One region of the Glutamicibacter sp. MOO4 genome, then DNA from elsewhere that is predicted to be linked to it. Evidence: riboswitches for the same ligand, from Rfam matches in the RefSeq annotation. Region 1 holds a riboswitch; the other holds the start of a gene.
The links. A riboswitch is a leader RNA that binds a small molecule or an ion and turns the genes downstream of it on or off. The one in region 1 is predicted to bind glycine.

Region 1 (15,204 bases):
CGGGTTCGGCTACTACGGTTCAATCGTCAGCAATGTCATCTTCGCGACCTTTACCTTTATCTTCTTCGCTTTAGAAGGTGCCATCATGGCCCAGGGTCTGGAGCTGGGACTCGGAATCCCTAAGGCGCTGGGTTATGCAATTTCAACGCTTATGGTCATCCCGCTGGTTATTTACGGCATGAAGACTTTGGCCAAACTACAGGTGTGGACCACGCCGCTATGGCTGATCTTGATGGTTGTACCCATGGTGTATCTTGTGGCTAGCCACCCCGAATCCGTAGATAACTTTGTGAACTACGCCGGTGCCCAGGGCACCGGCGAGGGCGTGAACTTCGCCTCGGCCATGCTGGCCGCCGGTGTGTGCCTCTCGCTGATGGCTCAGATCGCAGAACAGATCGACTACTTGCGATTCATGCCACCAAAAACTTCAGCCAACGCACGCAAATGGTGGACCGCAGTCATTCTTGGCGGCCCGGGTTGGGTCATCTTCGGTGCGATCAAACAGATCACCGGTATGTTCATTGCTGTCTACCTGATTGCCACGCTGGATCCGCAGGCCTCGGCTACCGCGAACGAGCCGGTGCACCAGTTCCTCGGTGTCTACCGTGAAATGATGCCGGCCTGGTTGGCCATGAGCTTGGCCGTGGTTCTTGTGGTCATCTCGCAGATCAAGATCAACGTCACCAACGCCTACTCGGGATCACTGGCCTGGACCAACTCCTTTACCCGCGTGACCAAAACCTATCCCGGCCGCATGGTCTTCGTGCTGGTCAATCTGGGCATCGCCCTGATCCTGATGGAATCGAATATGTTCGACTTCCTCAATACCGTGCTTGGCTTCTACGCGAACTGCGCGATGGCTTGGGTGGTCACCGTGGCCAGCGACATTGCGATCAACAAGTATCTGCTTAAGCTCTCCCCCAAGGTGCCAGAATTCCGTCGTGGCATGCTTTACGCGGTCAATCCGGTGGGCTTCGTTTCGATGCTGGTCTCCGCCATCGCTTCCATCGCGGTCTTCTTCGGACTGCTCGGCCCTGAGCTCCAGCCGTTCAGCCCACTGGTGGCCGTTGCTCTGGCCTTGTTCCTACCACCGATTTTGGCTATCGTCACCAAGGGCCGTTACTACCTGCGCCGCAGCGACGACGGTATCAACAGCGCACTACTGGATGCTGAAGGCAACCCGAGCGATGAGCTCTACACCTGCTGCGTGACCGGTTTGCGCTTCGAGCGTCCAGACATGCTGGCCTCGGCGGTCCCTGGTCCGAACGGAGAACTGCAGTACATCTCCTCACTGGCACTGGCTACGGACCGAACCGGCGAGCACCTGTTGCCAGCCGATCCGCCCATCCGCTAACAGCTTCCTTTCGGTCATGCTTCGCAGATAAGGCCTGTCTCACCAAGTTTTGGTGGGGCGGGCCTTTGGCTTCTGATTAAGTTCAAAGCAGGCCAAGCCAAAGCATTGAGCTAGGCTGTGAGCAAATATAGTTCGGACGACTAAGTAGCTTGTCGCTCAAGGCGCGGACGAGATGAAATGATGAAGTTATGACCAAATCCACCGAAGGCGGGTCCCAAACTTTGGGCCGCGGACTAGAAGCGCTGACCCTCATCGGTGAATCGCAGAGGCCACTGAGTGTCGCTGAGCTTGCCACGCAACTCGGGATCCACCGCTCCATGGCCTACCGCCTGGTCAAGACCTTTGAACAGTACGGCTTTGTAGAACGTCTGGCTTCAGGCGATCTTGAACTCGGAGCACGCCTCGGCGCACTGGCACGCAATGTCGCCAAGTCTTTGCAGTCCGCAGCGGCGCCACACTTGGCAACAGTTTCTGATGAACTGCGCATGACCGCCATCCTGGTGGTCTTTGATGTTGAAGCTGCTGTCACCTTGAGCACCGCGGAACCTCGAATGGCCGATGCCACGGTGGCTCAACGCCCCGGCACTCGTCACCCCATTGATAATGGTGCACCTGGCCGAGTGATCCGTTCACAACTGAACCCAGAACAGTACCCAGCCAAGAACTTTGAATCCAGCCACGACGAAGTCATCCCGGGACTGACCTCCATTGCTGTTCCGCTATTGCTGCCACAGAACAAACCGGCGGCCATCGCGGTCATCTATCCGCCACTAGAGTTGGATGAGAAGCACATCGCCCAGGTGCTCACCAACGCTTCCGAACGTATCTCGGAGGCGTTGGGGATTCGGTTGAACTAAGCACCTGAGTGATGGGTTGATTCATCAGCACCTAGGCAGTGCAGGCCTCATTGGAGCATCCAGCATCACGTGGCCTGTAGGTTTCGGTGCCTTCAACTTTTTCCCACACGATGTGGCGATGCTGTCCACAACGTTGGCAGGAAGGAGCTAAGTAAGTGCCCCGCTCTTCCATGGTGTACGTCCGAAAATCACCCATCAGAACCTCTTCTCAAATGGCCCCCGAACCAGGGTCGCGGGGCATGCTGGACCTGCTTGGTGCCTTCACTCTACGCGCGGATATCACTACCGGCTAGAGCCGTTGCCAAACAGTTACCCACAGCCCGTCAAGCAGTATTTTCACTCTCCTGCCACACTGGGGCAATGAACCCACAAAACTTGCTTCGTTGCCCGAAGCAAAGCCCGGAAAGAAGGCGTCATGAGCACCTCTGAACACAAGCTTCAGCGACTCAAAGAACGCATCGCGTTACTGCTTAATAAGGCTGAAAACACCAACTTCCCCGCTGAAGCCCAGACCTTCCAAGAGCATGCTGAGCGCCTCATGGTTCGTTACGGTATTGGCCGTGCAGAACTTGATGCCATGGCCACCGGCCCGGACAAGAAAAAAGAACCGATCATTGAAGAACGCTTCGATATGAGAGGTACCTACCGCTTAGGACAACGCGACGGGCTAGCTACCGTCGGGCATGCTTTCCGCACCGTGACTCTGCTGCAGACGAACTATTCGAACTTCTGTCGTTTGTACATCATTGGTCATGAGTCAGACGTCAGTACCGTGAAAAACCTGTTCTCTTCATTAGTAATTCAGGCAAGCCTCGCGATGAGTCACTGGTGGAGTGAAGAAGGCCGACACATCGCTTGGGATCGAACCGATTCTGAGAAGGTCATTGAGCGCCGTGAATTTCAGCGAAGTTTTTATCTGCAAGTTGCTGAGCGCATTCGTGGGCTTTACCAAGAGGAAAGCGAACACAGCGGCAGTGGTACCGAACTTGTCCTCGTTAGTCGCAAGGAACAGGTTGACGAATTTGTCAGCGAAAAATATCCATCCTTGCGTCGCAGCCGTAATCGCGCAGCCTCCGGTAGCTTGAACGCTGCCCTGGCCGGACGGGTCGCGGGAAGTCGTGCGGATCTTGGCTTTGGCAAAGATGTTGAGTCCAACGGGCCTGCGGGAGAAGTTGCTAGCTAAGGTCTCTTACTGGAAATATTGCCCCAAAATTCCGAGTTAGATTTTCTAAGTGGAAATTTCTTCTGGCAGTTCTTCGTCTTCTTTGGCCTTGCACAACAGCAGATATGACAAAGGGCCGTTCCGAAGAACGACCCTGATCACTACTTCTCGGCGTTATTAGCCCAGCTTGTCGCGAACCATCTGCGATACGGCCTTGCCGTCAAAGCGGCCGGCGATTTCGGCACCGACCAGTTTCATGGCCTGTCCCATATCTTTCATGGTCAACTCATGATCAGCAGAGAGTTCTGCCATCACCTTGTCAACGATGCTCTGAGCTTCGGCTTCATCAAGCAGCTTTGGCAGGTAGGTAGAAATGAATGCTGCTTCTGCCAATTCACGTTCGGCAAGCTCGGTGCGTCCATCTTTGGCAGCCAGTTCGGCGGTTTCCTCGCGGTTGCCAACTTCCTTGCGCAACAGATTCTCTACGTCCTGATCGTTCAGCTCGCTAGGGTTCTTCCCTGACTTCTCACGAGTGCCGATAGCGCTGAGGATATTGCGTAGGGTGGTCTTCTCCAGCTCGTTGCCTGCTTTCAGGTGGACGATGCTGTCTTCGCGCAGGCGATCTTTCAAACTCATGGGGACTCGCTTTCAAAGTACGTGTGCTTGAAACTCTACTCGCTTTAAGCCACCGCATTTTTGCTTCTTGGTATGGTGACTTCATGAAACCACTGCGTGCTGGCGCGATAGTCGCGGCCCTCATCCTCGTAGTGGCGCTCATCGTGATCACCAAACCATGGAAGCTGCTAGATAGTTGCCATGCTCCCGATGAATTCTGCGCTATAGCGTCCCAGCTTGAAGAAAAAGACGGCGTCGAAGCAACTGCCGTGGACTATGACGTTACCGCCGTTGATGCCAAAGATGGCGACCGGTCCACAGTCAGTTGGACCGTTGAGCTAGCTGAAGATCTCGACAGTGCACAGGCCGGCGAACTCGCTTCCACTGTTTCGGCACAAGTCCAAAGCTTCGTCGCTTCGCGCCCGTTGGTTCGAAGCTCGTTGCGTTTTGTCGCTGGAGAATCCCTAGAATCATCGATCCCTGACTTCAAGTTATATCCGTTGGACGTCTCGGATAGTTCAGAGGCCAAGGCTCAAGTCGCACACGCTTTTGCGCTACGTGAGCTCGGCGCGCAAAGAGCCGGCCAGAATTCCGCGACCGCCGAAAATACTCAAGTACTAAAGACCTTGGGAGACTACGCTTCGAGTCAGGGTGCTCCAATTACCTTGGAACTAGCCGATGGTTCCATTCGCTACACGCCCGCCACAGAGTTTGATATCGCCCAGCTTGATCTAGCTATTGAAGCCGCTGACCATGAATCCGTGGAATCGGCAATCATGGATTCTTCTGGGCTTTCGGTGCATACCAAAACTGCTGCTGGTTCAAAGGAAACCGCTCAGATCAAGAAGTGGCTGACCGAGCATGAGCCACTCAAAGAACCGATGGCATTCACCTTATCCAGCCCCGGTTTTGCCGACATCACCGAAGGTGGGCTTGGAGACAAACTTCCTGAATCCCTGATTGCTCGACCTGTGCGGTTGCCTGACGGGGTGGCACCTTGGCCGCAGGACGCTTCCGCCCAAACCTGCACCGACAAAGATCTTGCCCTAAGCCTCGGCTCTCCCGATGCAGCAACTGGTTCACGCTATCTAGCCGTATACGCCAAGAACATTTCTGGCAGTGCCTGCGCAGTTAATGGCTATCCGCAGATTCAATTTCTCAACGCTGACGGTGAGCTACAGCAGGACGTCACGCTGACCAAGATGCCGCAAATTCAATCTCAGCGCGTTGTGATTCCTGCTGGTGAAAGCATCATGTCCGCTTTGCAGTGGAAGGCCATGTCCACGGCCAACAACCCGGATCAAACTACGACCTTGCGCATCAGCGTAGCTACAGGTTTTAGCGCCACCGAGCTAGCCAGTAAGTATGAGCAATCAGCAACCAGCCTGGACATTCTAGATGGCGGAGAAGTCAGCCAGAGCCCGTGGGTTCAAGCATTAGATGGCTGGGCGCTACCGGATTCTTCCGGTTAGCGGCCAGCCATCTAGGGGTACCGAACTGCGCAGACTACTGCTCGCGCGGCGGGAACTTCTTGTACTTGCGGTAGTGGTTAACCGCGTTAAGCACTAGGTAGGCTTTACGGCGCGGGTGCTTCTCTGCGGCAAACTTCAACGGGTTAGATACCTTGCCAGCCTTGAGCAGGGCAGCTGCCTTCTTCCCGGTTGCACTGCCAAAGAAACGTCCCAGCAGGTGGTGTGGCAAGACGGTGAACAGGTGCTCACGACGCAACTGCAGCACGCCGGCAGGAGTTTCCATGACCGCGTCGGTTTGTGGGTCACCACTATCAAACTCAGGACCCAAGAATTCGGTGACGTAGAAACGGGCCGGGTTCACCCCAGCAGCGGTCAGGTAGAAGTGGTTGCGGCCCAAGCGTGGGTTGATCTCGAAGAATTTCACCGTGTTGTCTCGGCGATCAAACTTCGCATCAATCATCGCGATACCGCTCCACCCGAGTTCTTCAAGCATGCGCGCACCATCGGCAGCCATCTGATCATTTTGACCGGTGACGATTGCCGCTGAATTGCCCAGTACCAGCGGGGCATGTTCTTCAATGACTACTTCCCCATAACCAGCAAAGATGACCTTGCCTTCCTTGGTAGCGAAGTAGGTGCACAAACGCATGGCGTCGTCCCCGCCAGGCACGTATTCCTGCAGGACGTATCCGGAGGTATAACCGCTGGCGTCAATCTTGGACAACAGTGTTTCCAGATCATCACGGTTATTGATGGTGTGGATTTTCTGTTTGCCCTCAAACTTCGCAGCGATCCAATCCGCGGAGCTTGATGGCTTACCGATCACCGGATAGGTGAACTCCTTGGCCATGACCCCAAGGTCATTGCCCGGGTAGTACACGGCGGTGCGTGGGTGCGCGATCTCAAGCGTTTCTGCCAGCGCGTAGAAGTTTTCCTTCAGCGCGGCCGCTTCAATGATCTCCAGCTCTGGGTAGGGAATCACGAAGTGTGCTTCGAGCTGTTCACGGTGCTTGGCAATGAGCATGATGTGGAAGTCCAACGAGCCAAAGAGCATCAGTGGGCGCGCAGTGTTTGCGGTGAGTTCTGCGGCCAACTCGATCAAGGCTGCCACGACGCGGGCCTCGTCAGCCATGGAGCCGATGGGGCGCAGTTCGATGGCTACCGAATGCTCGATAACACCGTTGCCCGCTGCGGGCAGGACTACCGAGCGAACACCGTAGGCTTCATAAAATTCGCGCGCCAGTGTGTAGGTGCCAATGTCGCCGCCGAGAATGACGGGGACGAATGGCTGGGTTTCTTCGATTGCCATGAGTACTGTTTTCCCTACTTCTTGCGCCAGTTCATGTACTTTTCGAAGGCCCAGGCCAGCGGCTTGTTCAGCGCTAGGTCCCATTCGCCGTTGGTCTGCACGATGTCACAGCCGGTATTGGTTTTGAACTTGGTCAGACCCGAGAGGTGGTGTTCCTTATCCAAGGTTGCGCTCACGCCGCCCTGATCAAGGTAGCGGCAACCGGCAGCGATGGAGTCTTCCACCATGCGGTTCATAATCGCCTTAGGGGCAAAGAGTTTGCGCTGCTCATTGGAGGAGGCACCGTACAGGTACCAGGCTAGGTTGGAGGAGCGGATCACGATGGAGGCGGCCAAGTCCACGCCTTCGTTACTCGCGATGTACAGGGTGCAAGAACCTGGAACGGCTTCGTTGAGCACCTTGTGCATGGTCTCGAAGTAGCTCAGTGGACGGCCGGTGAAGTCTTGGCGGTCTGCGGTGGTGTTGTACAGGGCATGGAATCGAGCCATGTCCGCGGTGTCGCCCACTTCAACTTCCAAGGTGCTCTTGAGCGCCTTACGAGTTTCGTTGCGGGTGGTCGCGGAGTAGCTGGCCATCACTTGCTCAACGTCCAGCTGGGTGCCATTTTCATCCTGCAGGGCAACCCGTGCGACGTATTCGGGCTGGCCGGCGCCGAAGTCTAGGCCGACGTCTTCCTTGGTGAAGCCCAGGTCTAGCAGGGCGTCGTTCAAGGCCAGTGCCTGGGCCGACGAGCTTTTCAGCTCTAGGTCCGACAGCCGGGTGAAGCCTTCCTTGCCAAGGTTTTTGCGTACAGCTCCGGCAGCCCAGGTGCGTACTTCGCGTCCTGGTCCCATCTTCAGCTGGAAGGCACCGCGATTGCGCAGGTAGGCAGCCAGTGGGCGGATGACCTTTTCGGCTGGGTGCGCTTGGAAGTCAATCACTGGACCATCTGGCACATAGGCCAGGGTCTTCTTGATGACTGGGGCGGCGCGGTGCAGTACTAGCGCGGTGCCAACCAGTTCGTCTTGGTCAAACCAGCCGATGGATTCACCACGCCAGCCGCCCTTGACTCGGGCCCATTCTGGACGCTGCAAAAAGCTAACGTCGAGGGCGGTCTCAAGGAAAACTGAGTGTTCGGCGCTGGTAATCGGACGCACGTGCAGGTCGTTGTGGCTCACGGGTGAAATCTTATCGTGCTTCGTGGACTTAAGTAGGGAGGTTGAATACCCCTAGGGGGTACTTGATTTAATACCCCATAGGGGTATTCTAGGAATATGGAAACCACGCAGAGCGTTGATGAGCATGCACAGCATCATGGCTACCACGCAGATAAAGCCGCGCTGGAACGCCGACTGAAGCGTATTGAAGGCCAAGTTCGCGGAGTGGCCAAGATGGTTGATGAAGACAAATACTGCATCGATATTTTGACCCAGATTTCGGCGATCAACGCAGCATTACACAAGGTCAGCGTGCAGCTGATCGATGACCACATCGGCCATTGTGTGGTTGATGCGGCGAAGTCCTCACTGGAAACCGGGGACCCGAGCATTGTGCAGGAGAAAATCTCCGAGGCCACCGCAGCGATATCGCGTCTGGTCCGATAAGCGTTTTTCACCTAGATTTCCGATTCACACAAAATTCATCGAAAGAGAGCAAGATCATGAGCCACGACTGCAACTGCGGATGCTCCAGCGAGAACAATTCGAACACCTCTCAGGGCCTACAGATCACCACTCGTGATCAGGCAACTCCCCTGAACATCCAAACGGAACTGAAGATCTCCGGCATGACCTGCGGTCACTGCGTCGCCTCGGTCACCGAAGAACTCAAGGAACTTTCCGGCGTACAAAACGTCGATGTCGTTCTCGATGCCAAGGGCATCTCCACGGCCACCGTCACCGCAACGCAGCAGCTGAGTGAAGCAAGCCTGCGCGAAGCGATTGACGAGGCCGGTTACACCCTCGAAGCAATCAACGCCTAGCCACCCGCGCCAGGCACAGCCCGTGAACAACGGGCCAGAAAGTGCAAGGTAGAAATAATGAGCTCCCACGCACCCCAGAAGCCAATCGCAGAACTGCGTACCGTCGATCTTGATATTCAAGGAATGACGTGCGCTTCCTGCGTGAACCGAGTGGAACGCAAACTGGGCAAGTTGCCCGGTGTCAGCGCCTTGGTAAACCTCCCGCTGGAAACGGCAAAGGTTCAGGTACCGGCTGATGTCAGCGACGAAACGCTGATCAATACCGTTGAAGCTGCCGGCTACGGTGCCTCGGTAAAAAAGCCAGTACAGCCCGAGCATCACCATGATGGGGATGAACATTCGGGTCATGAGCATTTGGTCCCCAACCATCTGCTGCGACGGCTGATTGTTTCGGCGGTGTTCACCATCCCGCTGTTTGTGATCTCCATGATCCCCGCCTTGCAGTTCCCGCATTGGGGCTGGGTAGCCTTTGCACTGGCCACGCCGGTGGTCTTCTATGGTGCGTGGCCTTTCCATAAGGCAGCAGCAATCAACGCCCGGCACTTATCCTCCACCATGGATACCTTGGTGTCTCTCGGTGTGCTGGCCGCCTATCTCTTCTCGGCAATCCAGCTTGTTCTGGATCCGCAGATGACGGCACACGTTGGTATGGCCATGAGCGAGCATGCCCTCTACTTTGAGACCGCAGGTGTTGTGGCCACCTTGCTGTTGCTCGGACGATTCCTGGAGCATCGCGCCAAAACCTCAGCATCTGATGCGCTGAAATCCTTGCTCAGTCTGGGCGCAAAGGAAGCAGTTGTGCTGCGTGATGGCCAAGAAGTGAAGATTGCGGCCAGTGCATTGCAGCCAGGAGATCACTTTGTGGTGCGCCCCGGTGAGAAAATCGCCACCGATGGCACGGTTATCCACGGTGATAGCGCGGTAGATACCTCATTGCTCACTGGCGAATCCGTACCGCAACAGGTTCGCGTGGGCTCCGAAGTTACCGGTGCAACTCTGAACACTTCTGGCCGTCTAGTAATTGAAGCCACCCGCGTTGGTGAAGAAACAACCCTGGCGCAGATGGGCAAACTGGTCTCCGAGGCACAGTCTGGCAAGGCACCCATTGCCCGGCTTGCTGATCGCATCTCGGCCGTCTTTGTCCCGATCGTTCTGGGCATCGCCGTACTCACCTTTGTTATTTGGTGGCTGGTCTCGGCTGATCCATATCAGGCATTCAGTGCAGCTGTTGCTGTGCTGGTCATTGCTTGCCCTTGTGCTTTAGGTCTTGCCACTCCCATCGGTTTGTTGGTGGGTACCGGCCGCGGAGCTCAACTAGGCATCTTGATCCGTGGTCCACAGATTTTGGAGGACACCCGCAAACTGGACACTATCGTTCTAGATAAGACCGGCACCGTCACCACCGGAGTGATGACACATACGGGTACAAGCACCGCACCTGGCGTGAACGCAACTGAAGTTTTGCTGTTGGCCGCAGCAGTGGAACACCATTCAGAACATCCAATTGCCCAGGCTATCGCCACTGCCGGGGCCAACGTTGGACCGCTGGCCGAGGTGAGCAATTTCCGCTCGGAACCCGGTGGCGGAGTCATGGGTACCGTAGAAGGCAAGAGCATTGTTGTTGGCCGGCCCAGCTGGCTTGAAGCCCAGGGAACGCTACTTGATTCTTCGTCCCGCTCTTTGCTCGAAGAGGCTGAAGTAGCGGGCGCCACGGCCATCTTGGTTGCGGTCGACGCCCAGTTCCAAGCGGTGATTTCCGTTGCTGATCAAGTCAAAGCAACTTCTTCAGAAGCGATCAAGGAACTGCAATCCCGTGATCTGCGCGTAGTTTTGCTCACCGGCGATAACCCGTCGGTAGCCGCCAAGGTGGCAGCACAAGTTGGCATCAAGGCAACCGATGTTTTTGCTGGTGTACTGCCAAGTGAAAAGGCCAAGGCTATCTCTTCGCTGCAGGAGCAGGGCAAGGTTGTGGCCATGGTGGGTGACGGTGTGAATGACGCTCCGGCGTTGGCTCAAGCCGATCTTGGCATCGCCATGGGCTCCGGCACCGACGTTGCCATTGAAGCTGCAGATATTACGCTGATGGGCAATGACCTTCATCAGGTCGCTGCCGCCATTGATCTATCGGATAAAACCTTGGCCACGATCAAGATGAACCTGTTCTGGGCTTTCGCCTACAACACTGCGGGTATCCCGATCGCGGCCTTGGGTTTGCTCAATCCAATGATTGCTGGTGCCGCTATGGCAGCCAGCTCCGTCCTGGTGGTGGCCAACTCACTGCGCCTCCGCAGCTTTGGCAAATAACACCCGGTTACGGAGTCTCCCTGACGCTGGTCAGGACTTTCTTCAGAGTTGAGTACTGCTCACTTGCCACGAAAGTCTTGGCCTCGTCGAAGGTGGTATCCCCGTCGTCGTCAAGTCCCAGTGCCTGCAGATACTCAGGATTCATGGCCATAATTGGAGTTTTCTCGGCACTGGTTTTGAAGTAATCAATTGCCGGTGCTTTGGTCCAGTTTTGCCATTCATCATCGATGATGACGGCAACGCTCAAATCCCTTTCACCAAAGCTGGCTTCCCAGTAGTAGGAGACCACACTGGTCGGTGCGTACTACAGATCAGGCGCTGGGGCAGAGTCAAGCACTTCACGCTGATAGGTGTTCGGGCCATCACTGTCCCTGAAACTAGTCGTTTGAAGATCCAACGCGAGATTCTTCTTTGAATCCAAGATCTTGTAGACCGAATAGTCGTCTTGGCATCCGTATTCACAATCTTCAACGATTTCCCAGTCCTGCGGAAGGTCAAAGGTGACGTTGTAGAGCGAAACGGTGCGCCAGCTATCCCCCGGATCTTCCGTTGGTTCCGTTGGTTCAGGTGTCGGAGTTGGCTTGGCAGTTGGTGGCCCGGCGTGCTCCGGTGCCGGCGCCCAACTCGGTGGACCTGCATGGCCCGGTGGGCCAACATGATCCGGACGTCCGGCATGATCAGGTGGCGCTGCGATGGCAACTGCACTGCTGGTAAGCAGAAGACTCGCTGCCAGTACTGCGCCACCCTTGGATAGCGACTTGAGAATGGGTTTCATTGTAGGGTCTTCTCTCCCATCCACAATGATGAAACTGACCCGACCTTTAATCAAGAGTCCGGACATAAAGATACTGCCTCGGTTTGGTATCACTAATGTCTCGGTGCTGCCCCAAAGAAACCTTGCACCATGAGACTTGCGTCACATTCACTGCTCGGGGCATACTGTGATGGCATCACCACATATGCCATTGATACGTGGCGGGAGAGTCCCGTCCTCACCAAGGGCGGGCGCCGTAGGAGCAATTTCCTCCCCGGGAAACTCTCAGGCCCCCGTACCGCCACGAGAAGGCAACTCTGGAAAGCAGCGCAGAATGAACTGCGCTCACCGAAGGAGCAAGCTTCGCCCAGTAGTCGGGTTGAAGTGAAAACTCTCAGGTTCATATACAGATTGGGGAGGGACCACGAACAGTGACGCTTTGTGCGCATTAGATTCGACGGCTCTCTCCAGTGGCATAGGCAGTTGCTGCTCTTAGCGCAGCGAGCTGACGTTGCCTTCCCGGAGCCGGCGAATCTGGCGTCTTGAGCAAAGCAAGTTGCTAGGCGTCACGCCACACTCCTGGAAGGCAACCAGCATGAGTACCACCAGTTCTGATCCCACACTTGAACGCGGACTATCAAACCGACACATCCAGCTCATCGCCATTGGCGGTGCCATCGGCACCGGCCTGTTCATGGGTTCGGGTAAAACGATCTCCGTCGCCGGCCCGTCAGTCATCTTTGTCTACATCATCATCGGCTTCATGCTCTTCTTCGTCATGCGGGCGATGGGCGAGCTACTGCTGAGCAACCTCAATTACAAGACTTTCGCCGACTTCGCAGGAGACCTGCTGGGCCCCTGGGCGGCGTTCTTCACCGGCTGGACCTATTGGTTCTGCTGGGTGGTCACCGGCATTGCCGACGTCGTGGCCATCGCCCACTACGTTGCTTACTGGTGGGGTGAGCTATCACTGTGGATTCCCGCTCTGGGCTGCATCGCGCTACTACTCGTGCTGAATCTGGCCACCGTGAAAGCCTTCGGCGAAACCGAATTCTGGTTCGCGCTGATCAAGATCATCGCCATCGGCGCACTGATCATTATTGGGCTAGTCATGATCATCACCGGGTTCCAACACAATGGTGCCACCGCATCGGTGAGTAATCTGTGGGCCAATGGCGGAATGTTCCCTACGGGCTTCATGGGCTTTGTCGCAGGGTTCCAAATCGCCGTATTTGCTTTTGTGGGCATCGAATTAGTGGGTACAACTGCCGCCGAAACAAAGGATCCTGAGAAGACCCTGCCCAAGGCCATCAACTCCATCCCGATCCGCATTCTGTTCTTCTACGTCGGCGCCTTGATCATCTTGATGACTGTCCAACCATGGAAGCTGTTCTCCCCGGAAAACTCGCCATTTGTCGGGATGTTCACCCTAGCCGGGCTGGCTGGGGCGGCCGCCATCATCAACTTTGTGGTGCTCACTTCCGCGACCTCCAGCGCCAATTCCGGCATCTACTCCACCTCCCGCATGCTGCGCGGTCTAGCCCTAGAAAACGATGCTCCAAAAAGCTTTGCCAAGCTTTCGCACCGCAAAGTTCCCAAGAACGCCCTGATGTTCTCGTGCATGTTCCTGCTGGCTGGGGTTGTCCTGCTCTACAGTGGCGATTCGGTAATGGGAGCCTTCACGTTGGTTACTACCGTTTCGGCCTTGTGCTTCATGTTTGTATGGACGATCATTCTGCTCAGTTACCTGGTGTTCCGCGCCCGCCGCCCTCACTTGCACGATGCATCGGCCTACAAGGTTCCCGGCGGTCGAGTGATGCCGTACGTAGTTCTGGGCTTCTTCGGATTTATTCTGTGGGCCTTGACCACCCAGCCTGATACTCTTGTTGCCCTACTGGTCACACCCATCTGGTTCCTATTACTGGGTATTGTCTACCTCGTGATCCGCCGCCACCCGAGGCATCAAGCGCTACGCATGGCGCACGTGGGCAAGGTCGCTCACGAACGCTATGAAGCCGCGGCCTACCGAGATGCTCAGGCGTTTGGCCACCGCGATATTCCAGCCACAGAAAAGGTTCTGGAGCGAAAGGTGCATAAGTAGCCCTAGATACCTCAGCGCGACAGTCGGCTGCCCCGGACCTTAGGCCTAGGGTCCGGGGCAGCCTGCGTATTCACTGTGGACGCTGTACCCCGGGACTAATTACTGCGATGATGAAATTTGGCGGCCTCTGGCCAGCACCATGGGATGACCCTCCGCCTTCAGGAGATACACCATGACTGTCCTTCGACAGATTCCTTTTCATGAATCACCAGCAGCATTAAATCTGAAGCAGCGTTTAGCCGCTCTTGATGATTGGATGGCAGACGAGGATTCATTCACAGCTTCCTACCGATTTGAATCCAGCAGCACCGCATTAGAATTCATTACCCTCGTGGGCTTGCTCGCTGAAAAGGTTGACCTTCACCCGCAGGTGGATTGGCGTGCGGATGTTGTCACGCTTCGTTTAGCCCATGAATTGAATACCGAAATTACCGAGCAGGATCTTTCACTGGCCCGCCGCATTTCCACGGACGCGCACCGACTGAGCTGCGTGGTGCTCAAGCTAAAGCAAGACACCGCAGCCCAACCCAAGGGCAAACCAGAAGTACTACGCGGCGGTCTTTCGGCGACTCGCTAATATTCCGATCACGATGCTCTGCACTGCGCCAACCCCGGCGCCCAGTGCGGTCATCGCGATACGGTCAATCAGTAAGCTAGAAGCCGGTTCCGGGCTGACCATGTGAACCATCAATAGCGCGGTGACGGTCATAAAGATCATGCCAATGGCGTAGTTGCGCAAGATGACCAGCTCAATGCAGATCTGACCAATAATCGCCACCAGCAAGATGACCCAGATGGGCGGCTGGAAGGCAAAAACTGCGGCGGCCAGCAGTACACCAACGCAGGTTCCAACACTTCGTTGTAGACCTCTGGCCACACGCGCATAGGCATCAATTCCAGTTACGGCTGCTATGGCACCGAGGCTGGCCCAGTACCAGTGCCCACCACCAACCAGCTGAGCGACAATGCCCGCCAGCAGCACGCCCGATCCCATCTGGAGTGATTCAGGCAGGGCGCGTGCCGATGGGGCCCAAGAGATCCCTCGGCCCAACGTGTGGAACAGGTGCGCCCGTCGCAGCGACAGACCAAGCATAAACAGCAGGCTGAAGATCATCGTTCCGCCACCAACTAGCAGCACACCGATGAACGAGTTAGTTGTAGCGGGAACGGTGATGCAAGCGCCACCTGCGAAGACCGCAAAGACGGGTCCTGGTGGCATCCATCGGGCTGCGTGAGAAACATAGTGCGCACCAAAACCAATCAGCGCCAGCACGACGACGCAGATGAAAAATGGCGCGTGGATGTACGAGAAGTAG
Region 2 (15,204 bases), 360 kb from region 1:
AGATAGCGTCCACCGGAATGTTCGGGGCGCCCAGGCGCACCACGTCCAGCAAGATACCGGCATCTGGATTCTTCGGGTTCAGCAAGTCGCCGGTAGGGATCACCATGATCACGGTAACTGCCACGAGCATGTAGATCACTGCACACAAACCCAGACCAATAAACATGATCTTCGGGAATACCTTGTTTGGGTTCTTGGTTTCTTCCACCAAGTTCACCGAGTCTTCAAAACCAACCATGGCGAAGAAGGCGATGGCGGTACCCATGGTTACCGCGGCAAAAAGACTGCGGTCCGACGGGGTCTCGAAGACTACAAGACGGCTGATATCACCCTGACCGGACGCAATAACAGAGAAGCCGATGCCGATGATCACTGCCATGATGGCCAGCGAAATAATGGTCAAGACGAGGTTGAACCTGACGCTCTCACCCACACCTCGCAAGTTGATCAGCGCAAGGATCACGATGATGGCAATGGCAGCCCACATGCCCGCTTGTGGCGTGGTGGGGACACCATCAATGAACTGGCCAAAACCGATCAGAAGGTTCTGACCAACCAAGGTTGCTGAGGTCGCGGCACTAGTAATGCCTGAACAGGCCACGGTGAAAGCCACGATGAAAGTGACAAAATGGATGCCAAAAGCTTTGTGCACGTACAGAGCCGCGCCAGCGGCGTGTGGGTACTTGGTGACCAGTTCGAGGTAGCTAAAAGCGGTCAAAGTTGCGATGGCAAAAGCAACGAGGAACGGCAACCAGGCCGCGCCACCCACTTGGCCAGCAACCTTACCGGTGATGGCAAAAATGCCTGCGCCGATGATATCGCCCATGATGAGGAATAGCAGCAGCTTGGGGCCGATCACCCGCTTGAGTTCTGTATCCTGGCCCTGGGGTACTGGCGTGTCACTATTCACAGTCATGCGATCGAGATCATCTCCTTCAGTAGTAGGTGGCAAGCATGACAAATTTAGTTGTTGCACCCATAGTCGGCAAACCGTCTTCTGAGTTGGCTCACAGTATCACGAGTCCAAAGGTTGCAAAATGACGATAAGCGGTACTACGCCCCTCTAGCTGTGACCTGACATACGGATGGGATCTTAGTAGCATGTTGGCGAGCCAAGTGAGAATTGCGCTGGATCCGACTAGGGTTAGTTGAAAAGCGACAAGCACTTTAAGGACGTAGATGGACTCGGTGATTAGCGAAGATTTCGCACCTTTGGCTCAAGCTCTGGAAGCACGAGCTGCTGAAGAAGAAAACTACTCGGCACAGCTCGCTGTTTATCACCGGGGTGAACTCGTGCTCAGCCACAGCGTCGGTGAGCATTTAGCGGCGGATGCACTGACCTGTGTCTTCTCGTGTACCAAAGGCATGGGCGCACTGGTCATCGCCTTACTCGTCCAAGATGGCCTGATTGATCCAGCTGCCCCAATGACCACCTACTGGCCAGAATTTGGCGCCGGTGGAAAGAATAAGCTCACCGTTGGCGAGGTGCTCAGTCACCAGGCTGGCGTTCTTGGTGTTCCCGGCGGTGTACCAAGTGAAGTCCTACTGAACTCGGCTGAATATGCCAAGGTTCTGGCGTCCATGCCAAGCATCTGGCCGCTGGGTCAGAACATCGTTGGATATCACGCCATCACCATGGGCGTACTGATGGAAGAACTGGTTCGCCGCGTCGCCGGCAAAGAGCTTAAAGATGTTTTTGAAGAGCGCATCCGTAAACCTCTGTCGGCAGACGTTTATATCGGACAAGACCCGTCGCTGGAATCACGCTACCGAGATGTCTTAGCTGGCGTTGAAGCGCCAAGCGAATTTTTTGATCCCTTCTCGCCAGCTGGCCTGGCGGTAAACTCCGCCTCCGGATTCGCCTTGGCAGACGGTCCGGTTTACAACTGGCATGAGCTGGCCAACTCAGCCCAGGTACGTCAGATCGGTCCGGCGTCCATGGGTGCGGTAGCCAACGCTCAAGGCCTGGCCGGAATCTATGCCGCATCCTTCGGCGCCGTTCCATCCCTCGGCGCGATGCAAGGATTCCTCAGCGCGGACACCTGGTCACAGGTCTCCACCGAACTGGTTTACGGACTGGATCGAAGCAACGGTTTGTTGCAGGCTTTTGCCTTGGGATTCATGAAGGCTACCGCCCGCAATAATTACGGCTCCATCTTCGCCTACGGTCACGACGGAGCTAACTCATCTTTGGCCTTTGCCGACCCTGCCTACCAGCTCGGCTTTGGCTTCATTCCCTCACGCAACGAAGGACCCAAAGACACATCTACCGGGGTCAAGCTCAGTCAGCTGGCGCGCCAGCTGATCCTCGCCAAGAACGCCAAGGCTAAATCAAACTGAACCTTGGCAAACTGAACCTTGGCAGTGAACAGAAAAATTTAGCAGATACAAAAGTGAGATTGAAGTGAAGAAGTATTTGGCATTGGGTGATTCGTTCACCGAAGGCGTCGGCGACGTAGATTCGAATCGACCTAACCAGGTGCGCGGATGGGCCGACCGAGTCGCTGAAGTGCTCAGCGCGCAGGGCGACTGGGAATACGCCAACCTCGCGGTACGCGGAAAGAAAATCGGTCAGGTCATCAACCAGCAACTGGACCAAGGCCTGTCCATGAAGCCAGATCTGGTGAGCATCTACGCCGGCGGAAACGACATCTTGCGCCCCAGAGCAGATCTTGATGCGCTGATGCGTGGTTATGAAGGGATGGTCCGACGCTTCACCGAGGCCGGAAGCACCGTTGTACTCTTCACCGGTTTTGACACTGTCGAATCTCCCTTGTTCTCCAAGACCCGTCCGCGTACTGCGATCTATAACGAGAAAATTCGCGAGATTGCCGATAAGTACGGCGCGGTCATTGCGGACTACTGGCGTTGGCGCGAATTCTCAGACTTGCGTTATTGGTCTGTAGATCGCCTGCACATGAACGAGCTGGGACATGCACTGATGGCCGCGAGGGTTCTTGACGTTCTTGGACGACACCAGGTCACCGACGAAAACTGGGCAGATAAACTTCAGGCTCCGGTTCTGCCGGATCACGCGGTGAACTCTCGCGGCGAAAAGCTGAAGCAAGAATTGGGTTGGGCTACCGAACATTTGGTTCCTTGGGTTAGGCGCAGGCTCTCGGGCACATCCTCGGGTGATTCCTTGTCAGCAAGGTATCCGCAGTACGTTCAACTCACGGCGGTCACGAAGTAAAACTTTTGTGACAGTTCAACGCAGCGCGACTCTTTGACCTAAAGCGCGAGGCAGGTAACATGGTTGTGTGCTGCAGATCTAAGATCAGCAGCACACGCCATAGACGGATGGCGGGAGAGTCCCGTTCACACCATGGACGGGCGCCGTAGGAGCAATTCCTCCCCAGGAAACTCTCAGGCCCCCGTACCGCCATCACGAGGCAACTCTGGAAAGTAGCCGGCCAGATCCGGTTCACCGAAGGTGCAAGTGCTCGGCTTTGTTGGCCGAACACGTAAAACTCTCAGGTAGTGCAACAGGGATGGGGAGGCAAAGCGTCCTTCCTTTGGCATGCGCCAAGACAGATCCCGTGGAGACTCCAGCACCATGACCATCACGCAGACTTCGGCTTCTACGAACAGTGAATTCGTTACTCGCCACATCGGCCCGCGTCCTTCTGACGTCGCCACCATGCTTCAGACTCTTGGCTACGACAGCCTAGAATCACTGATTGATACCGCAGTTCCCGCAGATATCCGACAAGGTGCCGCACTGGATATTCCAGCAGCACTAAGTGAAACCGAAGCGCTGGCCCACCTGCGTGCGGTAGCCTCCAAAAACGTCATGAAGACCCAGATGATTGGTCAGGGCTTCTACGACACCCTCACCCCAGCGGTGATTCGACGCAACATTGTCGAAAACCCAGCCTGGTACACCGCTTACACCCCGTACCAGCCAGAAATCTCCCAGGGCCGCCTCGAAGCCCTACTGAACTTCCAGACCATGGTGATGGATCTGACCGGTCTGCCAATCGCCAACGCTTCTTTGCTGGACGAATCTTCGGCCGCCGCAGAAGCCGTGCTGATGATGCGCCGTGCTAACAAGAAGAAGGCCAAGGGCAAGACCGTCCTGGACTCCAACATCTTCCCGCAGACCATCAAGGTTGTGCAGGGCCGTGCCGACGCACTGGGCTTCGAAGTTGAAGTTGCTGACCTCTCCGCAGGCCTGCCAGAAGGCGACATCTCCGGCATCGTATTGCAGCAGCCAGGTAACAACGGCTCCATCGCAGAACACGCAAGCATCATCGCAGCCGCCAAGGACGCCGGCGCAATGGTCACCGTCATTGCTGACCTTTTGGCTTTGACCATGATCACCCCTCCGGGTGAACAAGGCGCCGATATCGCTGTGGGCAACACCCAGCGTTTTGGTGTTCCACTGTTCTTCGGTGGTCCACACGCGGCCTACATGGCCGTTGCCGATGGTCTGACCCGCTCGATGCCAGGGCGCTTGGTTGGTGTCTCGGTTGATGACGCTGGCGTTCCTGCCTACCGTCTGGCACTGCAGACTCGCGAGCAGCACATCCGCCGCGAGAAGGCGACCTCCAACATCTGTACCGCTCAGGCATTGTTGGCCATTTGTGCCTCGATGTACGCGGTGTACCACGGTCCAGCCGGTTTGAAGCAGATCGCAACCCGCGCCAACAACCACGCTCGCGTGATTGCCACCTCGCTGGTAGCAGGCGGCTTCACCCTCGCATCCGATACCTTCTTCGACACCGTTGTGGTGAACGTGAAGAACGCCGAGGAAATCATCTCCAAGGCGATCACCGCGGGCATCAACCTGCGCAAGGTCAACGACACCCAGGTTGGTATCTCCACCGATGAGGCCACCACCTCAAGCATCGTCAAATCCCTTCTTGAGGTCTTCGGCGTAGAGCTTTCGGCTCCAGAAGGCTTTGAGATCCCAGAGTCGCAGGTTCGCACCAGCGACTACCTGACCCACCCGATCTTCAACACCATCTCTTCCGAGACCCAGATGATGCGTTACCTGCGTCGTCTCTCGGACCGCGACCTGGCACTGGACCGCACCATGATCCCATTGGGCTCGTGCACCATGAAGCTGAACTCGGCTGCCGAAATGGAATCCATCACCTGGCCAGAGTTCGCTTCCATCCACCCTTACGCGCCGGCAGAGCAGACCGAAGGTTGGCGTGAACTGATCACCGACCTTGAAGGTCGACTGACCGCGATCACCGGTTACGCTGGCGTCTCCATCCAGCCAAACGCTGGTTCCCAGGGTGAATACGCGGGCCTGCTAGCCATCTCGGACTACCACGCATCACGCGGCGAGGGTCAGCGAAATGTCTGCCTGATCCCAGCCTCGGCTCACGGCACCAACGCGGCTTCCGCGGTACTGGCTGGCATGAAGGTTGTCGTTGTAAAGACTGCTGCCGATGGCACCATCGATTCCAATGACCTGGATGCCAAGATCGAAGCCAACAAGGACGTGTTGGCTGCGATCATGATCACCTACCCATCCACTCACGGTGTGTACGACGCTGACGTACGCGAAGTGTGCGACAAGATCCACGCCGCCGGCGGCCAGGTATACATCGACGGTGCCAACATGAACGCACTGGTTGGTCTGGCACAGCCAGGTTCCTTCGGTGGCGACGTTTCGCACCTTAACCTGCACAAGACCTTCTGCATCCCTCACGGTGGTGGCGGCCCAGGCGTTGGCCCAATCGGCGTAGGCGAGCACCTCTTGCCATTCCTGCCAGGCGACGCTTCGGGCACCTACACCGAACGTGACGGTGTGCCAGTGGTTGCTACCGCTTTCGGTTCGGCCGGCGTACTGCCAATCTCTTGGGCTTACATTGCGATGATGGGCGGCGACGGTCTGACCGAAGCTACCAAGCATGCAATTTTGAACGCCAACTACATTGCCAAGCGTCTGAACGAGCACTTCCCAGTACTGTTTACCGGTAACAAGGAATTGGTTGCCCACGAGTGCATCCTTGACCTGCGCGAATTGACCGCCAAGACTGGGGTGACCGCAGAAGATGTGGCCAAGCGCCTGATCGACTTCGGCTTCCACGCACCAACCTTGTCCTTCCCAGTAGCAGGCACCCTGATGGTGGAACCAACCGAGTCTGAGGACTTGGGCGAGATTGAGCGCTTCATCGAAGCGATGATCACCATCCGTCAGGAAATGGAAGAAGTGCTCTCGGGCGTTTACACCATTGAACAGTCGCCACTGCGCCACGCTCCACACACCGTTACCGCCGTGGTCAACAGCAACTGGGACCGCAAGTACTCGGTAGAGCAGGCTGCGTTCCCGGTATCGCGTCTGAAGTTCGACAAGTACTTCCCGGCTGTTGGCCGTATTGATGGTGCTTCCGGCGACCGTAACCTGATCTGCTCCTGCCCGGCTCCTGAAGCCTTTGAAGACTAAGAGGATTTCACGATGACTGAGACTACCCACGAACTAAAACGCACCGCCCTCTATGAACAGCACAAAGAGCTGGGCGCAAACTTCACTGACTTCGGCGGCTGGGATATGCCACTGAAGTACGGTTCAGAATTGGCCGAGCACAAGGCTGTTCGTTCCACTGCTGGGCTTTTTGACCTGTCCCATATGGGCGAGGTGTACCTGGCTGGACCGGAAGCGGTCACCGCGCTGAACACCGCGCTGGCAGGCAACTTTGGCATCATGAAGGTGGGCAAGGCCAAGTACTCGCTGATCCTCAATGATGACGGCAAGATCATTGATGACTTGATCGTGTACCGCCTTGAAGAAGAAAAATTCCTTGTGGTTCCTAACGCTGGCAACGCTGTGGTGGTAGCCGCAGCCCTTGCAGAGCGTGCAGCTAAATTTGATGTCCAGGTCGATAACGCTTCGGAGCGTCAGTCGCTGATTGCAGTGCAGGGACCGAACGCGCAGGACATCGTCTCCAAGCTGGCAGCTGACCAAAGCACCGTTGACTCCGTCACAGAGTTGAAATATTACGCAGCGGTTTATCTGGTGCTCGGCGGTCTTGACGTTCTGGTTGCGCGCACAGGATACACCGGCGAGGATGGCTTCGAATTGATCATCAACAATGATCAAGCGGCCGAGCTGTGGGAAAAAATTGTCACAATTGGTGCGGATCACGAGTTGGTTCCGTGTGGCCTTGCCGCACGTGACTCGCTGCGTCTGGAAGCTGGCATGCCGTTGTACGGCAACGAGCTAAGCCTAGAACGCACCCCATTTGATGCGGGATTTGGCCCTGTAGTCTCCTTCAAGAAGGAAGAAGACTTTGTGGGCCGAAAGGCTCTTGAAGCCCTGCGAGAGCAGACTCCAGCACGCAAGCTGGTCGGTCTGAAGGGTCTGGGCAAGCGCGCCGGACGCGGTGGCTACGCCATCGTTAAGGACGGCGCTACTGTTGGTGAAATCACCTCAGGACAGCCATCTCCGACCCTCGGCTACCCGGTAGCCCTGGGGTATGTGGATGCGCAATACAGTGAAGTTGGCACCGAGCTAGAGGTCGATCTGCGAGGTAAGACTTTGCCATTTGTCGTCGTCGAACTGCCGTTCTACACGCGAGCCAAGTAACGTTAAACATCAGTAGGGCCTAGCCATACGCCCGCTTATTCCCTTGGGAGAGGAAATACCGTGAGTAAAGTTCTTTCGTCATTACGCTACTCGGCAGAACATGAGTGGATCGATGCATCGTCCCCAGCCAAGGTCGGCATCACCCAGATCGCTGCTGACGCCCTGGGCGACGTTGTCTACGTAGACCTGCCAGAGGTTGGCGATTCGGTCAGCGCAGGTGAAACCTGTGGTGAAGTTGAGTCCACCAAGTCGGTTTCCGACCTGTTCTCGCCTGTTACCGGCACCGTAGTTGCGATCAACGACGAGGCTGTAGAAAACCCGGGAATCTTGAACGAAGACCCATATGGTGCCGGCTGGCTGTTCACCGTAGAGGTCGCCGAAGAAGGTCCGCTACTTTCGGCAGCAGACTACGCAAGCGCGAACGGTGGAGATGTCCAGTAATGAGCAACCAGAATTTTGAATCTCTGGCACCCGCATCGCTGACCCAGTCCCTAGCAACTCTGGATCCTGAGGTAGCACAGCGCATCGACGCCGAGCTAGCTCGCCAGCAGCGTGGCCTGGAAATGATCGCTTCGGAGAACCACACCGCCCAGGCTGTTATGCAGGCTCAGGGTTCGGTGCTAACCAACAAGTACGCCGAAGGTTACCCGGGACGCCGCTACTACGGTGGTTGCGAAGAGGTTGACGTCATTGAGACGCTGGCCATCGATCGCCTCAAGGCTCTTTTTGGTGCCGAGTACGCCAACGTTCAGCCACACTCCGGTGCTCAGGCTAACGCTTCGGTTTACCACGCACTGGTTCGCCCAGGCGACACCGTACTGGGTTTGAACCTGGCGCATGGTGGTCACCTGACCCACGGCATGAAGATCAACTTCTCCGGTCGTCTATTCAACATCGTTCCTTACGGTGTAAATGAAGAGACCAACCTGGTGGACATGGACGAAGTTGAGCGCCTTGCCGTGGAGAACCAGCCAAAGATGATCGTTGCTGGTTGGTCCGCTTACCCACGTCAGCTGGACTTCAAGCGCTTCCGCGAAATCGCTGACAAGGTCGGCGCTTACCTGTTCGTGGATATGGCTCACTTTGCAGGTCTGGTTGCAGCTGGTCTGCACCCATCGCCTGTGCCTTACGCCCACGTGGTTACCTCCACCACCCACAAGACCCTTGCCGGTCCTCGTGGTGGCATCATTCTGTCCAACGACGCGGATATTGCCAAGAAGATTAACTCTGCAGTCTTCCCAGGCCAGCAGGGTGGTCCACTGGAGCACGTCATCGCTGGTAAGGCTGTAGCTTTCAAGATTGCAGCTTCCGAAGAGTTCAAGGAACGCCAGCAGCGTACCTTGGCTGGTTCGCGCATTCTTGCTGAGCGTCTGACCCAGGAAGATGTTGCTGCCAAGGGCATCAGCGTTTTGACCGGTGGCACCGATGTGCATCTGGTGCTCGTTGACCTTCGTAACTCGGAGCTTGACGGACAGCAGGCAGAAGATCTTTTGGCACAGGTGGAGATCACGGTTAACCGCAACGCGGTTCCATTTGATCCACGTCCGCCAATGACCACTTCGGGCTTGCGCATTGGTACTCCAGCACTGGCAACCCGTGGCTTCTCGGAAGCTGCATTTGCTGAGGTCGCGGAGATCATCGCGCAGACACTGATCGCCGGTGCCGATGGTAATACTGCAGTTTTGCCAGAGCTGAAGGACCGAGTTCTGAAGCTGGCCGAGTCTCACCCGCTGTATCCGGAGCTTGCTAAGGTTTCCGAGTAACATCATCAGCTATTGATGAGGGCCCGGAAGGCGGAAACATTCGCTTTTCGGGCCCGCAGTTTTTCCTCCACATTTGTCCACCCATAACTGTGTGGATGTCCCGTTGCAAGGATGACCTCTTGCGCACCCCTTCATCTTTCCGGCAGTTAGCTATCGGAATGCCCAAGTTCTAAGGATGTGACCCGCCATGGCGGTAAGCGTATTCGATCTTTTCTCGGTTGGTATTGGACCGTCCTCCAGCCACACCGTGGGGCCAATGCGTGCGGCACACGCATTCATTGCCCAAGTAATCCGTGAAGAGAAGATAGCAGCCCTGGAGACTATCCGGGTTGATGTCTATGGGTCACTGGCCGCTACCGGTCGTGGGCACGGAACATTCACCGCCATCATGTTGGGACTTGAAGGTTTTGAGCCTGAAAAGGTGCTTCCTGCCCAAGTTGATGAGCGACTGGCGCAGATGGAAGAAACTGGCATTTTGCAGCTAGCTGCTCAGCTAGATCAGCGCAAAGATTTGAAGTACACGGTGGGGGACATGGTTCAGCACCCGCTGACCGTTTTGCCTCGCCACACCAATGGTGTGAAGTTTGTGGCCCTCGATGCCCAGGGTAACGAGCTGGTCAATGAAACCTTCTTCTCCGTTGGTGGTGGTTTCATCGTGCGCGAAGGTTCCGAAGAGCGCATCGAAAAGAACCTTGAGGAAAAGCTGCAGAAACAGCCTTATCCATTCACCACCGCGGCACAGTTGTTGGAACATGTGAAGGACACCGGCAAGTCCATTGCCGAAATCATGATGGCCAATGAGCTGACCTACCGCAGCCGTGAAGAAATTCGTTCGGGCCTGATCCACATTTACGCGGTGATGGAAGAGTGCAAGGACTCTGCCTTGGAGCGTACCGGCGTGCTGCCCGGTGGGCTCAAAGTTCGTCGTCGTGCACCAGAATGGCATGAGCGTTTGCGTAAGGAAGACAAGGACCGTGATCCTGTGTATTGGCAGGAATGGATCAACCTTGTGGCCTTGGCGGTTAATGAGGAAAATGCTTCCGGCGGTCGTGTTGTTACGGCGCCGACTAATGGTGCTGCTGGCATCATTCCGGCGGTGCTCTTCTATGCCACTCACTACGCTCCGGGCGCTAAGTACTGGAACGATGAAGAGAAGAACGATGCAGTTGTGAACTTCTTGCTGACCGCTGGTGCTGTTGGTGTGCTTTATAAGGAACAGGCTTCGATCTCTGGTGCAGAGGTTGGTTGTCAGGGTGAGGTTGGTTCGGCGTCGTCGATGGCGGCAGCTGGCCTTGCCGAAATTTTGGGTGGTACTCCAAAGCAGGTGGAAAACGCTGCTGAAATTGCGATGGAGCACAATCTTGGACTGACGTGTGACCCAATTGGTGGTTTGGTGCAGATCCCTTGTATTGAACGCAATGCGATTGCCGCGTCCAAGGCTGTTAACGCAGCGAAGATGGCGCTGATGGGCGACGGTGAGCACCACGTCACCCTTGATGAAGTGATCATCACGATGCGTGAAACGGGCAAGGACATGAGTGATAAGTACAAGGAGACGGCCATGGGCGGCTTGGCCGTTAACGTGGTTGAATGCTAATCACTAGCTGATTTTTGGTTTCGGGAGGTCGGGTAATCCGGCCTCCCGAAGCACTTTAATGCACGGATTCACTGTCTTAGTCCTGATTTCTATCGCTTGTCAGATACTGAATGATTTATCCCCTAGATGCCATACGTCTATTTCGTCATTAGCACTTTGAGTAGGTATTATGAATTCTTGTCGATTCTCTGTTCGGTGCCAGTGCGGACGAGAAATAAGTAGACTTTTCCACTATTTGTCGAGGGTGGAAGCGTGGGATTGATACGAAGTCCAAGCCATTGGAATGCAGCGTCTGAGCGAAGAGGCAGGCAGGTCCAAGGCATACTCCTGCTCCCGACACTGGGGCACCGCGAAAGAATCGCCCACGGAATAAAACGGCCTTTCACAACGTCTCACTATGTATGCCTCAAAGCAAACTATTCTCACCAGTGACCATCCCAACCAAGAGTGGAAACGGTCTGCAGCTACGCAACCGTGTTGTTCTGCCGCCCATGTGTCAGTATGCAATCGATAAGCGTGACGGTGTTCCAACCACGTGGCAACTAGCTCACCTTGGCTCGATGGCACACGGCGGTTTCTCGTTGGTGATTTCCGAAGCTACCGCAGTGGCAGCTGAAGGGCGCATCTCTGACCGTGATGCCGGGCTGTGGAATGAGGAGCAGGTTGAAGCCTGGAAGCCCATTACGCAATACGTTCGTTCCCATGGCGCAGCCGTAGGCGTTCAGCTTGCGCACGCTGGCGCTAAAGCTTCGACCTATGGATGGTTAAAGGAACTGGAAGATGCCGGAAAGCTCGGCAGCATCAGTGACGAAGACGGTGGCTGGGAAACTTTCAGTTCCTCATCCTCGGACGTATTTGGGCTGAAGCCGGCAACCGCCATGAGCACCGAACAAATCGCAGCCTCAGTCCAAGATTGGGCAGACGCAGCACAACGTGCTGACGAGGCCGGATTCGACCTGATTCAGATTCACGCGGCCCACGGTTACCTGATCCACCAGTTCCTCTCGCCACTATCCAATGAGCGTACCGATGAGTACGGCGGAAGTTACGAAAACCGTACCCGTTACCTACGAGAAGTTGTTGAAGCCATCACCGCCGTATGGCCAGCGGATAAGGCCCTAGGCATTCGCTTCTCGGGTGAAGACTGGGTTGAAGAGGGCTGGCGCATCGCCGATACCGTGAAGCTTGCCAAGCAAATGTATGACCTTGGCGTGCGGGCCTTCGATCTGTCCAGCGCAGGTATCGGTGCTTTCGCCGGTCCTACGGGTCCCGGATACCAGGTGCCGCTGGCTCAAGCGGTGAAACAAGCATTGCCAGAGGACGCGTTTGTGACGGCCGTTGGTGTCATCACTGATCCGACTCAAGCAGAACATATTGTGGTGACCGGTCAGGCTGACGGGGTTAGCATCGCCCGAGCCGCCTTAGGCAATCCGCAGTGGCCAAACCATGCCGCTCAGCAGCTAGGTGCGCAGAAATCTCACCCACCTCAGTACTGGCGCGGCCGCTGGTAAAAGGCGTTGCCATGCTGAATTCTTCCGAATCCTCAGTTAGTTTCTGGTTACCTCTTCCAGCCGTTGAATAGTGATGTTAGGTTAGTCCCACGGATCTAGTCGCAACGCGGCCAGGAGTCGCGTGCGGAAGGGAGTCAGCATGGCACTACGCGCGGATTCTAATGGAATCGACGCTTCGCTCTATCGAAGGAATGGTTCTTGGAGCACAGCTCTCGTTGATGCTTCGTTGGGGACAACTGGAGCACAGGAAGCCGCTGATCGACTTCCAGACGAGGTCGCAAAACTGCTTAAGTCCCAGCAGGCTCAGCCTCAAGATGTACAAGCGCTCATTGGCGTATTGGAACCAGCAAGTGGGCTACGTGCACCAGTTGCACGGTTCGTCGCAGTTCATGATGGCGAAGTAGTTCTTAACGAAATCATTCCGGGTCTCAAGGTCTCCTCTCCTTCAGTTGACGTAGGACCGTTCCCGAATTTCACAGCCATCGCCCGTGCCCGCGGGGGGTCTTTCTCTTACCTCGTCGCTGAGGTCGGAAAAGATGGCGGCGAGGTTCATCTGTATAACACTGCCTCTCCGGAGCGCATTGCTAGCCAAGGTATCGTCGGACTGCCTGAAGAAATCCATCACGCCCGAAAAGTGCCCGGCGAATATGACCAACCCAAGGCGCAGTCCGCAGCCGACGAAATGGTTCGCCGCAATGCTGACGAAGTCGCTGAGCTGATCAGAAACATGTTTGCCGAGAACTACGTGCGATTGATCGTGGCTTCTGGTGACATCAAGGCGCGCGAAGCCGTTATCGCTCAGCTACCGGTTGCCCTACGTGACTATGTTGAAGTCATTGATTCGCATACCCGAACCGGTGGCGCCGACTCCAAACAAGTAGATGCCCAGATCTCCAAACTGATTGATGACGTGAAGTCCAAGGATCTTGCGGATCTGGAGGCCAAGGTCTCCGCGCAGTCCGGCAATGGACGAGCCTTGTTAGCAGTTGGACTTGATGAGGTTGTCACGGCTCTGCAATCGGCTCAGGCAGATACCGTGCTGGTCGGACAGTATCAGGACGAGCACACCCTACGGGCACTAAGTGCTGAACCGTGGATTGCTCACCAGGAAGGCGATGACCACGCCGAGTTGGTTGCTGGTGAATGGCCTGCACCGGAAGTGCTGTTGCGTGCCACGGCACTAACGGATGCGACAATCCGTTACGTTCCTGATTCGCTAATCCCTGATGGTGCCGGAATCGCCGCCCTGCTGCGTTGGGCAAAATCCTAAACAGTCACCAAAACAACAATTGGGTTCTTGCTACGAAGATGATCTTCGTGGCAAGAACCCAATTTTAGTGTTCGACACTTTCTAGCCCACCGAATCGTTACCTACACCGACAGTTAATTAGTCCTGGTCGTGTTGCTGCGGATCGTTGTGCGTCGGTTCGCCCGGTGTTGGGCCAACCTGAGGTGAGCCGCTAGGAGGCTGAGAACCAGGGCCCAGCTGATTTGGATCGTGGAGCATAGGCGGTGGTGGCGGTGGATAGTTGCCCTGCGGATGGTTCTGCTGAGCGTTATGTTGCCAAGGTTCAACCGGCGGAGCCCAGTAGGCCTGGTTAGGGTACGGCATTTGCTGAGGAGCTGACCATGGCTGAAGTACCGGAAGTTGGGGTGGAGGTGGAAGTGCTCCAGCAGTGCGTTGAATGTCTTTCTTGTCGGCCAGCTTGGTTAGTACCGCGGTGAGCACGGCCATGAAGAGCACCGAGATGATTAGTGATGTTCCATCCGAGGACTCCTCATTCAGATCAATTTGGCCCAGCGCACCAAGCATGAACAAGAACGTGTTGTTGATGATGTGCATAGCCATCGCCGCTTCCAGCCCACCGGTTCGCCAGGTGAGATAACCAGCTGCCACAGCAAAAGCGGCAACGTCCAATAATCCGTAGACATCGTAAAGGTGCCCGAAGGTAAACAGCGGTACAGGCAAAAGAATCGCAAACAGCGGATGTTTGAGCCAACTGCCCACAACCTGCATCAGCGCTCCACGGAATACCAGTTCCTCGGCAGCACATTGAAGCGGAGTAAGTAGAAGGACCAAGATGGCAAAGAAGAGCGGATCGGCCGGCACGTCATACGGGGCTAGTTGTCCGGAGTCCTCGGTGCTTAGGCCAGAAAAGCCAAAGCTCAAGGCGAAATAAACGGCGAACAAGATGGCGCTCGTGCCCAGTGCCAGACCGAACCAGCGCCAGCGCATTTTTCCAGCTACGGAAAACAGTTGACCGACAGGTTTAGAACCAAGCAAGAGATAGGCCAAATACACGGCCGGAATCATGACGATCAATGAAACCATCGTCATAGAAAAATCTAACGGTGACGTCATATCGAGCTGCGCATCAGCGAATAACGTTTCGTCGCTAGTGCCGGCGCCAGCATCTGTGGCCCATGTTGCGGGGTTGACCAGCATGGCAACAAATACCACCAACATCACCATGATGAGTAGGGCTACATAGAATCCAGTACCCGTTCCCGCAAAGGCTATAGGCCTCCACCAGCGGTAGTTGTGGCTACGGCGCATCAAACGGTGGAATGGATAACTTTGTTCCCCACTAGTCATAGGCATAGTGGCGGGAGGTGGCAAGGGCGAGCTCATAGCTCAATTCTCTCCCTGATCTGCGTTGACGGCATGAACCTTGCGGAGGATTTATTTGTCATCCTTAGGTGTTCGGCACAATACCCATACACTTGTAGCGAATGATTCGCATTAACTGACTTGGAGCGACGCCGCGTGGGCCACCATCATGACGAACC

Region 2: it holds a riboswitch for glycine, as region 1 does, so the genes downstream of both, gcvP (aminomethyl-transferring glycine dehydrogenase) here and cycA (D-serine/D-alanine/glycine transporter) in region 1, are expected to answer to the same signal.

What each region holds. Positions count from the first base shown of each region.
Region 1 is NZ_CM167800.1:2,552,971-2,568,174, forward strand. It holds gene AC1Z3F_RS11935 (purine-cytosine permease family protein) at 1-1,354, shown strand, start outside; gene AC1Z3F_RS11940 (IclR family transcriptional regulator) at 1,543-2,211, shown strand; gene AC1Z3F_RS11945 (DUF2786 domain-containing protein) at 2,627-3,394, shown strand; gene AC1Z3F_RS11950 (GatB/YqeY domain-containing protein) at 3,551-4,009, opposite strand; gene AC1Z3F_RS11955 (DUF4232 domain-containing protein) at 4,093-5,460, shown strand; gene AC1Z3F_RS11960 (carboxylate--amine ligase) at 5,495-6,769, opposite strand; gene AC1Z3F_RS11965 (lipid II:glycine glycyltransferase FemX) at 6,784-7,926, opposite strand; gene AC1Z3F_RS11970 (metal-sensitive transcriptional regulator) at 8,023-8,352, shown strand; gene AC1Z3F_RS11975 (heavy-metal-associated domain-containing protein) at 8,409-8,729, shown strand; gene AC1Z3F_RS11980 (heavy metal translocating P-type ATPase) at 8,787-11,033, shown strand; gene AC1Z3F_RS11985 (hypothetical protein) at 11,041-11,280, opposite strand; gene AC1Z3F_RS11990 (hypothetical protein) at 11,338-11,808, opposite strand; glycine riboswitch at 12,000-12,098, shown strand; glycine riboswitch at 12,100-12,207, shown strand; gene cycA (D-serine/D-alanine/glycine transporter) at 12,383-13,888, shown strand; gene AC1Z3F_RS12000 (4a-hydroxytetrahydrobiopterin dehydratase) at 14,061-14,465, shown strand; gene AC1Z3F_RS12005 (FUSC family protein) at 14,436-15,204, opposite strand, start outside.
Region 2 is NZ_CM167800.1:2,194,289-2,209,492, reverse strand. It holds gene AC1Z3F_RS10305 (APC family permease) at 1-916, opposite strand, end outside; gene AC1Z3F_RS10300 (serine hydrolase domain-containing protein) at 1,180-2,340, shown strand; gene AC1Z3F_RS10295 (SGNH/GDSL hydrolase family protein) at 2,405-3,193, shown strand; glycine riboswitch at 3,295-3,392, shown strand; gene gcvP (aminomethyl-transferring glycine dehydrogenase) at 3,557-6,403, shown strand; gene gcvT (glycine cleavage system aminomethyltransferase GcvT) at 6,416-7,543, shown strand; gene gcvH (glycine cleavage system protein GcvH) at 7,604-7,984, shown strand; gene glyA (serine hydroxymethyltransferase) at 7,984-9,306, shown strand; gene AC1Z3F_RS10270 (L-serine ammonia-lyase) at 9,494-10,903, shown strand; gene AC1Z3F_RS10265 (NADH:flavin oxidoreductase/NADH oxidase) at 11,305-12,414, shown strand; gene AC1Z3F_RS10260 (baeRF2 domain-containing protein) at 12,554-13,684, shown strand; gene AC1Z3F_RS10255 (CPBP family intramembrane glutamic endopeptidase) at 13,802-15,046, opposite strand; gene AC1Z3F_RS10250 (YibE/F family protein) at 15,182-15,204, shown strand, end outside.